One region of the Methylobacillus methanolivorans genome, then DNA from elsewhere that is predicted to be linked to it. Evidence: riboswitches for the same ligand, from Rfam matches in the RefSeq annotation. Region 1 holds a riboswitch; the other holds the start of a gene.
What was found. Region 1 has a riboswitch for cobalamin ahead of nrdA (class 1a ribonucleoside-diphosphate reductase subunit alpha). Riboswitches for the same ligand answer to the same signal wherever they lie in the genome.
Positions count from the first base shown of each region.

Region 2: it holds a riboswitch for cobalamin, as region 1 does, so the genes downstream of both, LG202_RS09620 (TonB-dependent receptor) here and nrdA (class 1a ribonucleoside-diphosphate reductase subunit alpha) in region 1, are expected to answer to the same signal.

Region 1 covers NZ_BAAILT010000002.1:414,066-421,590, forward strand. The annotation lists gene metE (5-methyltetrahydropteroyltriglutamate--homocysteine S-methyltransferase) at 1-1,177, shown strand, start outside; gene LG202_RS03245 (thioredoxin family protein) at 1,174-1,497, opposite strand; cobalamin riboswitch at 1,687-1,911, shown strand; gene nrdA (class 1a ribonucleoside-diphosphate reductase subunit alpha) at 2,057-4,336, shown strand; gene nrdB (class Ia ribonucleoside-diphosphate reductase subunit beta) at 4,402-5,535, shown strand; gene yfaE (class I ribonucleotide reductase maintenance protein YfaE) at 5,532-5,948, shown strand; gene LG202_RS03265 (TonB-dependent siderophore receptor) at 6,075-7,525, shown strand, end outside.
Region 2 covers NZ_BAAILT010000003.1:147,802-155,326, forward strand. The annotation lists gene LG202_RS09585 (DUF2149 domain-containing protein) at 1-274, shown strand, start outside; gene bluB (5,6-dimethylbenzimidazole synthase) at 330-986, shown strand; gene LG202_RS09595 (cobalamin-binding protein) at 983-1,795, shown strand; gene cobU (bifunctional adenosylcobinamide kinase/adenosylcobinamide-phosphate guanylyltransferase) at 1,798-2,334, shown strand; gene LG202_RS09605 (antibiotic biosynthesis monooxygenase) at 2,342-2,671, shown strand; gene LG202_RS09610 (DUF4202 domain-containing protein) at 2,717-3,349, opposite strand; gene LG202_RS09615 (RNA-binding S4 domain-containing protein) at 3,465-3,677, shown strand; cobalamin riboswitch at 3,724-3,936, shown strand; gene LG202_RS09620 (TonB-dependent receptor) at 4,146-6,227, shown strand; gene LG202_RS09625 (TonB-dependent receptor) at 6,292-7,525, shown strand, end outside.

The DNA of each region.
Region 1 (7,525 bases):
TAGCATCGCTACCGAGCTGGCCGCATCTGATGCTGCTGTGCAATCACGCCGGACCTCAAGCCGGGTACACAATGCGGATGTGCAGGCTAGAATTGCTGCCTTGGATAAACTCAATCCAGAGCGTCATCGTGCTTTTGCTGAGCGTAAAGCTGTGCAGCAAGCTCGCTTCAATCTGCCTGCATTGCCAACGACGACCATAGGTTCCTTCCCGCAGACCGCGGATATCCGCGCCAGTCGTGCTGCCTTCAAGCAGGGAAAGCTATCGACCGATCGTTATCAGCAGGATATGCAGCAGCACATCGAACTCGCTATTCGCGAGCAGGAGGCCCTGGATATTGATGTGCTCGTGCATGGTGAAGCCGAGCGCAACGATATGGTGGAGTATTTTGGGGAGCAGCTGGCAGGCTATGCGTTTACCCAATATGGCTGGGTGCAGAGCTATGGCTCGCGTTGCGTCAAGCCTCCTGTGATTTATGGTGATGTTTATCGTCCGCAGCCGATGACGGTAGAAACCGCGCGTTATGCTCAATCGCTCACTAGCCGCCCGGTTAAGGGCATGCTGACTGGCCCGGTGACGATGTTGCAATGGTCTTTTGTCCGAGACGATCAACCGCGTCAATCCACAGCAATGCAGCTTGCATTGGCAATACGCGACGAGGTGGATGACCTGCAACAGGCAGGTATTGGCATTATCCAAATCGACGAGCCAGCGCTGCGTGAAGGCTTGCCGTTACAACAGGCCGAATGGAAGCAATACCTGGATTGGGCAGTGAGGGCATTCAAGCTCAGTGCCAGCGTGGCTGAGGATGACACCCAAATCCACACGCATATGTGCTATTCCGAGTTCAATGACATCCTGCCTGCGATTGCAGCCATGGATGCCGATGTGATTACCATCGAGACTTCTCGTTCGCACATGGAGCTACTGGATGGCTTTGGCGAGTTTACTTACCCGAACGACATTGGCCCCGGTGTATACGATATTCATTCCCCTCGTGTGCCGACGATTGCTGAAATCGAGGCATTATTGCGCCGTGCGGCCAGTGTCGTGCCTCTTGCGCAGTTATGGGTTAACCCGGATTGCGGCCTCAAGACGCGCGGCTGGGCGGAAACACGTACTGCGCTGGACAATATGGTGAAGGTGGCAAAGCAGTTGCGCAACGAATTGGCTGCTTAATCAGGTGACAGGGTTGCCTGGAGTAGCGTGGTGATCGTTTCCACGCTTTCCGGCCGCACTACACGACCAATTTCTACGCCATTGTGCAGCAAGATCAGGGTGGGCCAAAGCTTGATGCGGAAGCTGCGGCCCAGCCGCTTGCCGGGGCCATCTTCTATGCGTTCGTGCCGCAACTTGGGGTGAGCCTGCAGCGCGGTGTTCAGCAGCGGCTGTGCACGCTGACAAAAGCCGCACCAACTTGCGCCAAATTCAAGCAATAACGCACCTGGTATCTGCTCAATCTCTGCACGGCTAGGTTCGGGAGTGGTGGCTGGTTTCATCGCTGGTCTTTATTTATTACTCATTTTTACGCGCCTGTCTTGGCGAAAATATCGTTTCATGATAGCTCAATTCATGATGCAGATATGGCTGGAAAATTCTTCAAAAAATTTCTCCTTAAAAATCCTGTATATACCTCAAAAAATCAATATATAGTGTTTTGTTGGCTACACAAGCACATTTTATTGCGCTATATTCCATCCCACTACGGTGTTCGACAGCGGTTCGATTTAGTCGGGAAAAGGGAATGTGGTCACGGGTTTATGCCTATTCAAGCCACAGCTGCCCCCGCAACTGTAACCGGAGAGTGGTATGCCATTTCAATTGTCACTGGGCCTGTGAGTGTAGGGCCTGGGAAGACCGGCCAACCACGGTGACCCGGAAGCCAGGAAACCTGCCGTAGATTATTTTCATAACGTTTGAGGCGGGGTGTCCTCAGCAAAAGCTATCGTGGCCAGTGCCGCGAAGCAGTTCATTTTGCTGACTCCATGCATGTAGGCTTGACCAGGAATCTGGTCGCCAAGGCATGGAGACACCTTGCTTCCTGACAGGGAGCCTTAGATGACAAAGTATGAATCCATGAATGCCACCAAGCGGGATGGTCGCCGTGAGCCGATCAACCTGGACAAGATCCATCGCGTGATCGATTGGGCGGCACAGGGACTGGACAATGTATCGGTATCGCAGGTCGAGCTGAAGTCGCACATCCAGTTCTATGACGGGATTCGTACCGATGTCATTCATGAAACCATTATCAAGTCCGCGGCTGACTTGATCTCGGAAGAGACGCCGGATTACCAGTACCTAGCTGCTCGCCTGTCCATCTTCCATTTGCGCAAGATCGCCTATGGTCAGTTTGAGCCACCGCACTTGTTTGACCATGTGACCAAGCTCACTGAAATGGGCAAGTACGACCAGCACCTGCTTGCCGACTATAGCCGCGCAGAGTTCGATGAGCTGAACGAGCATATCGACCACTGGCGCGATATGAATTTCTCTTACGCTGCCGTGAAGCAGCTGGAAGGCAAGTACCTGGTGCAAAACCGGGTGACCAAGAAAATCTACGAAAGCCCGCAATTCCTCTACATCTTGGTAGCGATGTGCCTGTTTGCCAAGTATGAAGGCAAGGCGCGCCTGGAATACATCAAGCGCTTCTACGATGCGGTATCTACCTTCAAGATTTCGCTGCCTACGCCCATCATGTCCGGTGTGCGTACGCCTACGCGCCAGTTCAGCTCCTGCGTTCTGATCGAATGCGATGACAGCCTGGATAGCATCAATGCGACTACCAGTGCGATTGTGAAGTATGTTTCGCAACGTGCCGGTATTGGCGTGAATGCAGGCCGCATTCGCGCTGTTGGTAGTGAAATTCGCGGTGGCGAGGCCCAGCACACTGGCTGCCTGCCGTTCTACAAGTTGTTCCAGGCCGCAGTGAAGTCCTGCTCGCAGGGTGGAGTGCGTGGTGGTGCAGCGACCTTGTTTTACCCGTTGTGGCACCTGGAAGTTGAATCGTTGCTGGTGTTGAAAAACAACCGCGGCGTGGAAGAAAACCGCGTGCGCCACCTTGATTACGGTGTGCAGATCAACCGCTTGTTGTATCAGCGCCTGATCAAGGGTGGCGATATCACTTTGTTCTCGCCGCACGATGTGCCTGGCCTTTATGACGCTTTCTTTGCCGACCAGGACGAGTTCGAGCGCCTGTATACGCAATACGAAGCTGATGACAGCATCCGCAAGCGTACCTTGCCAGCGGTGGATTTGTTCTCATTGCTGATGCAGGAGCGTGCTGGCACCGGTCGCATCTACATTCAGAACGTCGATCATTGCAATACTCATAGCCCGTTCAACCCCAAGTTGGCACCAGTGCGGCAATCCAATTTGTGCATGGAAATCGCGTTGCCAACGCATCCGCTGGACGACATCAATGACGAGCATGGTGAGATTGCATTGTGCACCTTGTCCGCCTTTAACCTCGGCGCGCTGGAAAACCTCGGCGAGCTGGAGGGCTTGGCCGACCTCGTGGTGCGTGCACTGGATGCATTGCTTGAGTACCAGGATTACCCGGTCAAGGCGGCGCTTAATGCCACTGACAAGCGTCGCTCGCTGGGCGTGGGCGTGATCAATTACGCTTATTACCTTGCCAAGAATAGCACTGGCTACACTGATGAAGCAGCGCTAGGCCTGACCCACCGTACTTTTGAAGCAATCCAGTATTATCTCTTGAAAGCTTCGGTACAGCTTGCGCGCGAATTCGGCCCTTGTGGTGCGTTTAATGAAACCACTTATGCGCAAGGCATCTTGCCGATCGATACTTACAAGAAAGACCTGGATGCAGTGTGCAATGAAGCACTGCAACTCGATTGGGAGCAATTGCGCAAGGATATCGTCGCCAACGGTTTGCGTAACTCCACACTCACTGCGCTGATGCCTTCCGAGACTTCCAGCCAGATCGCCAATGCGACCAACGGTATTGAGCCACCGCGTGGCCTGGTGTCGGTCAAGCAATCCAAGGATGGCATCCTGCGCCAAGTGGTGCCCGAGATTGAGCGCCTGCGGCATCAATACCAATTGCTGTGGTCGCTGCCCAATAACGATGGCTATCTCAAGCTGGTGGGCATCATGCAGAAGTTTGTCGATCAGTCGATTTCTTCCAATACCAACTACGATCCCAAGCGCTTTGAGGGCGGCAAGGTGCCAATGAAGCAATTGCTCAAGGATTTGTTGCAGGCTTACAAGCTTGGCGTCAAAACCCTCTATTACCATAACACCCGTGATGGCGCGAGTGAGGGCGGTAGCGAGGCGGAAGACGACGGTTGCGCCAGCGGTGCTTGCAAGATCTAGACCGGCAGTTGACGGGTAGGGCGGCGCTAATGTGCCGCCCTGATTGAAGAATATCGAGACAAACCATGGCCTACAGTATTTTTTCCAAGATAGACAACGAACAAATGAAAGAGCCGATGTTCTTCGGACAGCCGGTCAATGTCGCGCGCTACGACCAGCAGAAGTACCCGGTGTTCGAGAAGCTGATCGAGAAGCAGCTTTCATTTTTCTGGCGTCCGGAAGAAGTTGACGTTTCGCAAGATCGTATCGACTACCAGGGTTTGCCTGACCATGAAAAGCATATCTTCATCAGCAACCTGAAGTACCAGACGCTGCTGGATTCTATCCAGGGGCGCAGCCCCAACGTGGCGTTATTACCATTGGTATCGTTGCCAGAACTGGAAACCTGGATTGAGACCTGGGCTTTCTCCGAGACCATACACTCACGCTCCTATACCCATATCATCCGCAACATCGTTTCTGATCCCTCACTGATCTTTGACGATATTGTGCGCAATGAAAACATCGTGGCGCGTGCCAGCGATATTTCAAGTTATTACGATGACCTGATTCACTACACCATGCTGTATTCGCAGCTAGGCGAGGGCGATCATGTGATCAATGGCGAGGTCAAATCGGTCAACCTGCATGAGCTGAAAAAACTGCTCTACCGTTGCCTGATGAGCGTCAATATTCTGGAGGCAATCCGCTTTTATGTCAGCTTTGCCTGCTCGTTTGCCTTTGCTGAACGCAAGGTGATGGAAGGTAATGCCAAGATCATTCGCCTAATTGCGCGTGACGAAGCGCTGCATCTGACTGGCACCCAGCACATGCTCAATATCATGCGCAACGGCCAGGATGATCCTGAGTTTGCCGAGATCGCCGCCGAGTTGCAGCAGGAGTGCTTCGACATGTTCAAGAATGCTGCGGAGCAGGAAAAGAAATGGGCAGAATACCTGTTTAAGGATGGTTCCATGATTGGCCTCAACAAGGACATCCTCTGCCAATATGTCGAGTACATCACTAATAACCGCATGACAGCGGTTGGCTTGGCTCCTGCCTTTCCAAATGCCAAGAGTAATCCTATCCCCTGGATCAACACGTGGTTGGCCTCTGATACTGTCCAGGTGGCGCCGCAAGAAGTGGAGTTGAGCTCTTACCTCATCGGCCAGATTGATTCCGAGGTCAGCTCTGACGACCTCGGTGATTTCGAGCTTTGAGCACAGTCCGTACCCAGCACACCAGCTTTAACCTCATTCCGCACGAAACGCTACTCGATGGCCTGGAGCGTACAGGCCACGAAGTGGAATACCAGTGCCGGGGCGGATATTGTGGCATTTGCCGGGTACGCCTGCTTGATGGCGAGGTGCAATACCTTGAGCAGCCATTGGCATTCATTGCTGCCGATGAAATCTTGCCGTGCTGTTGTGTACCAAAATCTGATGTCAGGGTGGAGTGCGAGCTCAGGCCTGAAATGCGCGTTTGGCAAGGACAAGAAGATATGTTCCCTGTTCAGCAGTCGCTTTTTGCTGATGCGTTTTCTCACGCAGAACAGTTTCCCCCAGTGAAAAAATGGCGTAGAAGAAGAGCGACTAAGTCTGCTACGTCGGCAAATAATTTATCTCTGTTTTAGAAGTGTTGTTTTTTTGCACAGCTTAGCTCAACAAAGTGTAAATAAAGTGTAAAAATTATCATTTGCTAATATTATTGAGAATGATTTTTAATAAAATCGCTGCTTTTCATTCTTCAGGGAAAAGCAATGAAGCAAACTCCAATATTGGCAATTCAAAAGCCAAAGCTCGTATACCTCATGGTTAGTGCACTCTTTGCAGTGCCTGCGATAGCCGCCGATAGCAGCAGTTCAGTATTACCAGAAGTCGCAGTTGTTGGCGCCAAGGCTGCGAGTGAAAGCGACACTTATGTTGCAAAAAAATCCAAAGGCGCAACCAAGACCGATACCTCCATCGTTGAAACACCACAATCGATCTCTGTTGTTGATCGCAAAGAGCTGGATGATCGTAATGCGCAGAATTTGAATGACGCGCTGGGATATACAGCGGGCGTGCGCACAGAGGGGCTGGGAATGGATAGCCGTGCTGAGACATTTGCTATTCGAGGCTTTAAAGCTGGTATGGATGCTGATGCAGGAACATCTAACTTATTCGTTGATGGTTTGAGGGTGCAAGCCGGTGGGCAGTGGAATCGTGCATCTTTTGATACGTATGGTCTGGAGCGTGTCGAGGTGCTAAAAGGCCCATCAGCCGCAATATATGGGCAGATTTTGCCTGGAGGCATGATCAATCTTGTGAGCAAAAAACCAACGGCTAATCACGTTAATGAAGTGCGCTTGCAAGCGGGCAGTTTTAATCAGTACAAGGCGGCTTTTGATATCGGCGGTAGTTTGGCGGATGACCAATCTGTGTTATTCCGGTTAGTAGGGTCTTTTAATGATGGACAGTCACAGCTGGATCACACGGATTTACAGCGTACCTATTTTGCCCCTAGCTTGTTATGGCAGATTTCTGATAACACTAGTCTTACCTTGCTAGCCCAATATCAGCGGGATAAGGGTGGCTCTACGTATCAGTTCTTGCCTTACTTCGGTACAGTGAAGGCTAGCCCTGCAGGTGGGCGCCTGAGTATTGATACTTTCTTGGGGGAGCCTAGCTGGAATTTATTTGATCGCGAGCAGTCGCTGGTGGGATGGGCATTTGAACATCGCTTCAACAATACGTGGCAGTTCCGTCAGAATGCCCGCTATACGAGCGTTGATAGCACTTATAAAGGTGTGGTGATTCGCGGAAGTAATGGCTTGAGTGGACTGCTCAATCGAGTTGCGGTGCTTGGGGTTGGTCAATCTGAAGGGGTGGCTATTGATAACCAGCTTCAGGCAGATTTTTCTACTGGTGCATTGAAACATACTGTTCTGGTGGGGTTGGATGCCCAGCGTATCAATTGGCAGAATGTCAGAACTCAGGTTGCTGTTAGTGCTATTTCTATGTTCAACCCTGTATACACTGGAATTGGCAATGGAACATGGACCACATCATATAATCATGATGCGGATCAAAAGCAGACAGGAATCTACGCGCAAGAGCAATTGGAATGGGGAAAATGGCGATTGAGTCTAGGTGGACGATATGATCGTTTTGATAACACGCTGCAAAATACCACAACAAGAGTAGTGCGCAACGGATTTGATGATCATGC
Region 2 (7,525 bases), on a different contig from region 1:
GTTTGATCACGAAGACGAAGACCCGCGCGCCAGCCTAGTCAACCTGGTGGATGTCATGCTGGTATTCGCCTGCGGGTTACTTGCCGCCTTGAGTGCTGGCGGGCAGGCCATGCTGGTCAAGCCAAAGGAAATAGAACAAGGCAAGGAAATCGAGGCTCCGGAAACTACCAGCAGCAATGCAACAGGTAGTGGCTACGAAGCTGTCGGCCAAGTTTACCGCGACCCCAAAACCGGTAAGCTGGTGCTGATTGAGCAAACTACAACGCCTCCTTAAGTTCATGCTGCAATCCTCTTATACTTAAGCCTTAGCCTCCAAGCTCACGATCACTATGTCTAGTAACGAATTTGCCTTTACCGAACCCGAGATGAGCGGCGTTTACCGTGCCATCCACCAGCGCCGCGACATGCGCCACTTCAAGCCAGGCAAGATAGAGCCAGAAATCCTGCATAAGCTGCTGGATGCAGCGCACCATGCCCCCAGCGTCGGGCTGATGCAGCCATGGCGCTTTATCCGCATCACCAGCGCTGAGGTACGACAGGCAATTTACGACCTGGTGCAAGAGGAGCGGATGCAGACAGCGCATGCGCTGGGTGAGCGTGAATCTGAGTTTCTGCGCCTCAAGGTAGAAGGCATTCAGCAATGTGGGGAATTGTTCGTGGCTGGGCTTTGTGATCACCGCGAACGCTTTATTTTTGGGCGCCGTACCCTGCCAGAGATGGACTTGGCTTCCGTCTCCTGCGCGATCCAGAATCTCTGGCTCGCCGCACGAGCAGAAGGCTTGGGCATGGGCTGGGTGTCGATTTTCGACCCGATCAAGCTCGCCAAGCTACTGAATATGCCGGAAGGTGCCAAGCCAATCGCCATCCTCTGCCTGGGCTATGTGGATGAGTTCTACAAAACCCCGATGTTGGTAGAAGAAGGCTGGGCCAAAGAGCGCCCATTATCAGAGCTAATGATGGAAAACACCTGGGCCGCTGCAGAATGAAAGGCCCGCAGCGTATTGCCTGCCTGGCAGCGGAAACTACTGAGGTGCTTTACCTGCTGGGCGCGCAGGAGCGTATTGTAGGGATATCCGGGTTTACCACTCGCCCTGCGATTGCCCGCAAGGAAAAACCCAAGATTTCTGGTTTCAGTAGCGCGAAACTGGAAAAAATCCTTGCCGTGAAACCAGACCTGGTACTGGCATTTTCCAACCTGCAAGCCGACATTGCCGCCGAACTGGTACGCGCCGGGGTGGAAGTGCATGTCTTCAATCAACGCTCTATCCAGGGAATCTTCGATATGATCGCCACCCTGGGCGCACTGACTTATGCATCTGACCGCGCTACGGCCCTTATTGCTGACCTGGAGGCGCGTATACAGCAAGCTACCGAGACCGCGAGCTACCTGCCCTGTGCCCCCAAGGTCTATTTCGAGGAATGGAATGACCCGCTGATCAGCGGCATCCAATGGGTGGGAGAGTTGATAGCGATTGCTGGCGGCACCGATTGCTTCGCCGAATTATCCGCCTGCAAATCCGCCAAGGAGCGCGTCATTGCAGCGGATGAGGTCATCCAGCGCCAGCCTGATATCATCATCGGCTCCTGGTGCGGCAAGAAGTTCCTGCCGGAACAAGTACTGGCAAGGCCGGGCTGGCTGGCGATACCTGCCGTGCAAGCCGGGCAAGTGCATGAAATCAAGTCTGCCGACATCCTGCAACCAGGCCCCTCTGCCATTCGGCATGGCTTGGCGCAATTGCAAACCATTATTCAGCGCTGGGGCGTCCAACAGATGCACAGCAAGCATTGGAGTTGACCATGAATGCACACGACCATCACTTGATTCTGGGTGGCGCCCGCTCCGGCAAGAGCGCTTATGCAGAAAAAATAGCCCAGGAAAGTGGCCTGGAAGTTGTTTATATCGCCACGGCACAGGTCTATGACGATGAATTCGGCAAGCGGGTAGACCAGCACCAGCAACGCCGCCCATCCCACTGGCAAACCGTCGAGGTGCCACATCAACTGGCAGCAACCCTGCAACAACAAGCTGCACCGGGCCGTTGCCTGCTGGTGGATTGCCTGACCCTGTGGCTAGCGCAGTGCATCTGCCCGGAATGCGCACCGCCAGAGGGTGTGGATTGGACGCACGAACGCGCCATCCTGCTGGAAACACTGCCTGGCCTACCCGGCAAGATCTTGCTGGTGAGCAATGAAGTCGGCATGGGCATCGTGCCGCTGGGAGAAATCAACCGGCAGTTCCAGGACGAAGCAGGCCGCCTCAACCAGGCAGTTGCAGCCATCTGCAACAAAGTCAGTTTTATTGCGGCAGGATTACCATTGCAGCTGAAAAGTTAGGGGCAGCATGTATAGCGCCACATTTATTTTTGATAAAAAACAATTCGACACACGATTCCAGCAAATTGATTCAGAAATTGCTGTATTTGCCCGCAACACGACGGGCTACCTCGGTGAAGAAGCTTGGGAAAACCCGGAAAATGGGCGCATCTGCAATGTGTACTACTGGGAAAACATGCAAGGCCTGCAAGAATTAATGCAGCATCCCAGGCACCTGGAGGCCAAGGCGGCGCAAGCCAACTGGCTCAATGGCTACCAAGTGGTCATTGCGCAAGTCATCCGTGCCTACGGCGACGGTACATTCCCTCACCCGACCAACGGGTTCAAACCAGCGTAGTGGCGGCCTACTGCTGGAATAAGACCAGCTGTCGCTCACGCAGGCTCACAGCCAACCCTCCTCCGTCATGACTTCCTGAATCAGCGGCACCAGCGCCTGGGGTACTTTCACCTGGGTCAGCAAAGCTTGGTGTCCGGTTTTGGATACCTTGCGCAGCGTCTTGCGTAAAATATCCTTCCATTTCGGCACATCGTATTCAGGATGCTGACCGACAAATTCTTCCAGGTAATACTCGACAAATACCATCACAATCACATCTTCGAGCACCTGCATCTCAGCATCTGCTAGCGGCGCATCCTTGCTCACCAGCCTGGTAACCCGTGCGATCGCCTCTGCGTCATATCCCGCCTGCTGCATGATCTCGCTCGCCACTTCGGCATGATATTCCTTGAGCTTGCGCCGCCATTGGTGATAACCCGGCTTGGTCATGGGGTAAGCATCGCGCGGCAACGTCCAGCGCTCAATGTGCTGACAACGGGCCGCCAAGTGCAGTGTTTCGGGCGCATCGGGCTGGTAGCGTTGCAGCATCTCAGTCATGCGCTGGGCATAGGCCAGCTCCTTCGGCGTTGCCACAGCATCAACCAAAGTCTGGTTAGGGTCGCGGGCATTGCGTGCATCAAATGTGGTGATAGCCTGGGTGAAGCGTGACCCGAATGCTGGTGGAGAAAAATGCTGCATGACATACCCTTGTTGATGAACCAGGCGTTATTTTACGTGAAAGCAGCGCACGCTCGTTTCACCATGCTGGAAAACATGGTCTAATCGCGGGCATTCAACCTCAAGGCATGACCTCATGGAATTCACCCTGCGTGACGACTATATCGAACTGTGCAACCTGCTCAAGCTCACTGGCATCGCCGATTCCGGTGGTCGAGGCAAAACCATGGTGGCCGAGGGCCTGGTCACTGTCGATGGCCAACCAGAACAACGCAAAACCGCCAAAATCCGCGCTGGCCAAGTGGTGGAATGCATGGGTCAGACCATCACCGTACTGCCTCAGGCATAAACCAGCAACCCTATGATTTTCATTGACCTTTCCACCTCCCACCCGTAAAATCCGCCCCACTTACGGTTTTCCCCATCGTCAAGAGGGGGAAATTAATAGGGAATCCGGTGAAGACATCATGATCGTAATCCGGAACTGCCCCCGCAACTGTAATCGGTGAGTCTGTTTGCATTTCTTGCCACTGGATATTGATCCGGGAAGGCCGCAAACAAGACGATGACCCGAGAGTCAGGAGACCTGCCGCAAGTCAGTCATGTTGTTCGTGCAAGGGCGGGGTGTCCTGGAATCGGCGAATGTTCACCACATTCATTCGTACTCATTGATGCATGTATTTTGAGGGTTTGATCATTGCCCTCAAGCTGAGCTGCCATTGTGGCCGCTTTGCATGCATTGCCCCCTCTTGCCCCTACTAGATGGCTGATTTCCACATGACATCGTCATGCTGAACTATCAAATTGGGAGCAAATAATGAAAAACAGCAACTACATCCTGGCAACGGCCCTGATGGCAATCTTCTCTAGCGGGGCGCTGGCGGAAGAAACCACACTGGAAGAGGTTCAGGTCAAGGCAACATCCGAAAAATCTGGCCTCAACCTGAAAAAGCAAAACACCACAGGTAGCCGTCTAGGCCTCACGGCAAAGGAAACCCCTGCCAGTATTGAAATACTGGATACGCAAACAATTCGTCAACGTGGCGACATTACCTTGCGCGAGGCTGTCACTCGAACCACAGGTATCACCGATATCAGTGCCCCTGGTAATGGACAGGCTTTCTCTTCTCGTGGATTTACTGGTAACAATTCTGTTGCTCAAGCAGAAGATGGCGTACGCCTAATGACAGGAGCTGGAACATTAACCTACCCTTCCGACATGTGGGGGTACGAACGCATTGAGGTATTACGCGGACCAGCATCCATCATATTCGGTGATGGATCAGCAGGTGGCATTATCAATAGTGTGCGTAAACAAGTAAACCGTGAAACCTCTATCGAGGCATTGGTCGGCGCTGGGACTTATGGTGCCTATCGCGCGGCTCTGGGCGGCACCGGAGCCATTGGAGAGATTGGCGCTTTTCGTATTGATGCTTCTGTACTAGGCGGAGATGGTTATATCAGCCGTGGTGATTACGACAGCAAGAAAATCATGACTTCTTTTCTGTTCACACCTACAGAAAACCTGAAAGTCGGTTTTACCCTGGATCATTCTGATGAATCCCCAACTGCGAATTTTGGCACCCCTTTGATCAATGGCAGACTTTCGCATTCTATGCGTAACAAGAATTACAACATCGAAGATAAAGCGATGGATTTTCAGGACACTCGCGCCCGTGCAAAAATCGAGTGGGATATATCTCCAACGCTCAAATTCAGAAATGAAGCCTATTGGTTCAAGTCTGACCGGAAATGGAAAAATGCGGAAAACTATTCATTTAACTCCGCAACAAATCTAGTTCAACGATCCAGCTTCCTGAATATTGAACATGATCAAAAGCAATACGGTAACCGCATAGAACTGGCATCTACTGCTGATTTGTTTGGTCACCAAAACCGCTTTGCCGCTGGATGGGAAATATCACACACTGACTTCATCCATAGCTCAGTCAACGGTACTCCAAGCAATGTTCCTGTTAACGGCTATAAAGGGTTGTTCAATGCTCCTTCATCTCCCCTAACAAACTATGATGCTGACTTAAATCAACAAGCCTTCTTCATCGAAAACGCATTGAATGCAACAGATAATCTGAAGTTGGTTGCTGGCTTGCGCAAGGACTTTATCAATAGTAAGCGCGAAGGATATAGAACCAATCCCGACACTGACAGAGATTTGTCAGCGCTGACGTGGAGGCTGGGTACAGTGTTTGATGTCACAGAAAATACCGCACTCTATGCCCAGACCAGCAAGGGAACTGACCCGGTTACAACGCTACTGGGGATGAATCTGACAAATGCTGAATTCAGCCTAACCAAGTCACGCCAATCTGAAATTGGCATCAAGCAGGCTTTGCCCAATGCAAAGGGCGAATGGACGCTAGCAGCCTACCATATTGCCAAAGACAACATCCTGACGCAGAACCCTGACAATCCATCCTTTTCAATTCAAGGTGGCAAGCAGTCATCCCGCGGCGTTGAGTTTTCCACTGTGTTATTTCCAATCGAACAATGGCGCTTTGACTTCAACGCTACCTTGTTAAAAGCTCGCTATGATGAATTAGAACAATCAGGTGTTTCACGCGCTGGCAACACGCCCATGAATGTACCTGAAAAAGTGGCAAATGCCTGGGTTTACTATCAGGTGTCAAATTGGGAGGCCGGTATTGGCGCACGTTATGTCGGCAAGCGCTACGGTAATGATGCCAATACTTCAAGCATTAGCAGCTATACCGTTTACGATGCCAGTGCTGCATGGCATGTTAATGACCGCATGACGTTACGTGCCAACATCCGTAATCTGACTGACAAGTTCTATGCAGCACTATCACGCAACAATAATCTGCAACAAATCGTAGGCGCACCCCGCCAGCTCGAGCTCACTGCGGAATTCCGTTACTAAGCGTTCACTATTCATCTTGGGAAGATTCTCTTCCCAAGACTTTCTATTGCCTGAAAAATAACAAATGAAATCAAACTACCTGATCCATATTGCAGTCCTGTCTGCCATGACAACGAGTACTTATGCTGCTGAAACAGCGGTACTTGAAGAAATCACCGTATCCAGCCAAACAGAAAAACCCAGCATCAAACTCAACAAGGTCAACACCACTAGCAATCGTTTGGGACTGACTGCCAAGGAAACGCCTGCCAGCATCGATTCGGTGGATGCCGAAACCATTCGCCAGCGGGGCGATGTCTCTATTCGTGAGGCCGTCACACGTACCGTTGGCATTTCCGATATTGGTACACCAGGGGTCGGGCAATCTTTTTCATCGCGCGGCTTTTCCGGCAATAACTCTGTCGCCCAGGCAGAAGACGGCATCCGCCTGATTACTGCTGCCGGCACATTGACCTACCCTTCAGATAGCTGGGGATACGAAAGAATCGAAGTGCTACGCGGCCCGGCATCCGCATTATTCGGCGATGCTTCCAGCGGCGGGATTGTGAACAGCGTTCGCAAAAAGGCTAGCAGGGAAGCCTCATTGGAAGCATTGGTCGGGATCGGCACACGCGGCGCCTACCGTTCGGCGCTTGGCGGCACAGGCGCGCTCGGTGACATCGGTGCTTTCCGTATTGACGCATCTGTCATGGGTGGCAACGGCTACATCGATCGCGGCGATTACGATACGAAGAAAATCATGACTTCGTGGCAATTCGAGCCTTCCGATACTGTACGTGTTGGCTTCACGCTTGATCATGCTGAAGACTCACCTGCCGTGAACTATGGCGTTCCTGCAGTCAATGGCAACTTGCTTTACGGCCTGCGCAAGAACAATTACAACGTCGAGAACAACAAGATGGATTTTGTTGATACCCGAGCTCGCGCCAAAATCGAGTGGGATATCAGCCCAGCGCTTTCCATCAAGAATGAAACTTACTGGTTTCACGCAACGCGCGACTGGCGTTATGCAGATGACCTGCGCCTGAACCCTGCGACATTGCGCGTCACCCGTGCCGCATTCCGTAATGTGGACCATGACCTCAAGCAGATCGGCAATATTTTCCAACTTGCATCCAACTCCAGTATGTTTGGCAGGGAAAATCGCTTGGCTGTTGGTATCGACATCTCCCGCGTGGATTTCATGCACAAGATGAATACCAATAACACACTTACCGACACGGTCGATCTGTATGCCCCAGCCGCAGGTAGTTTCATCACCAACCAGGCATTGCGCAACAATTATGCTGCGGATCTTG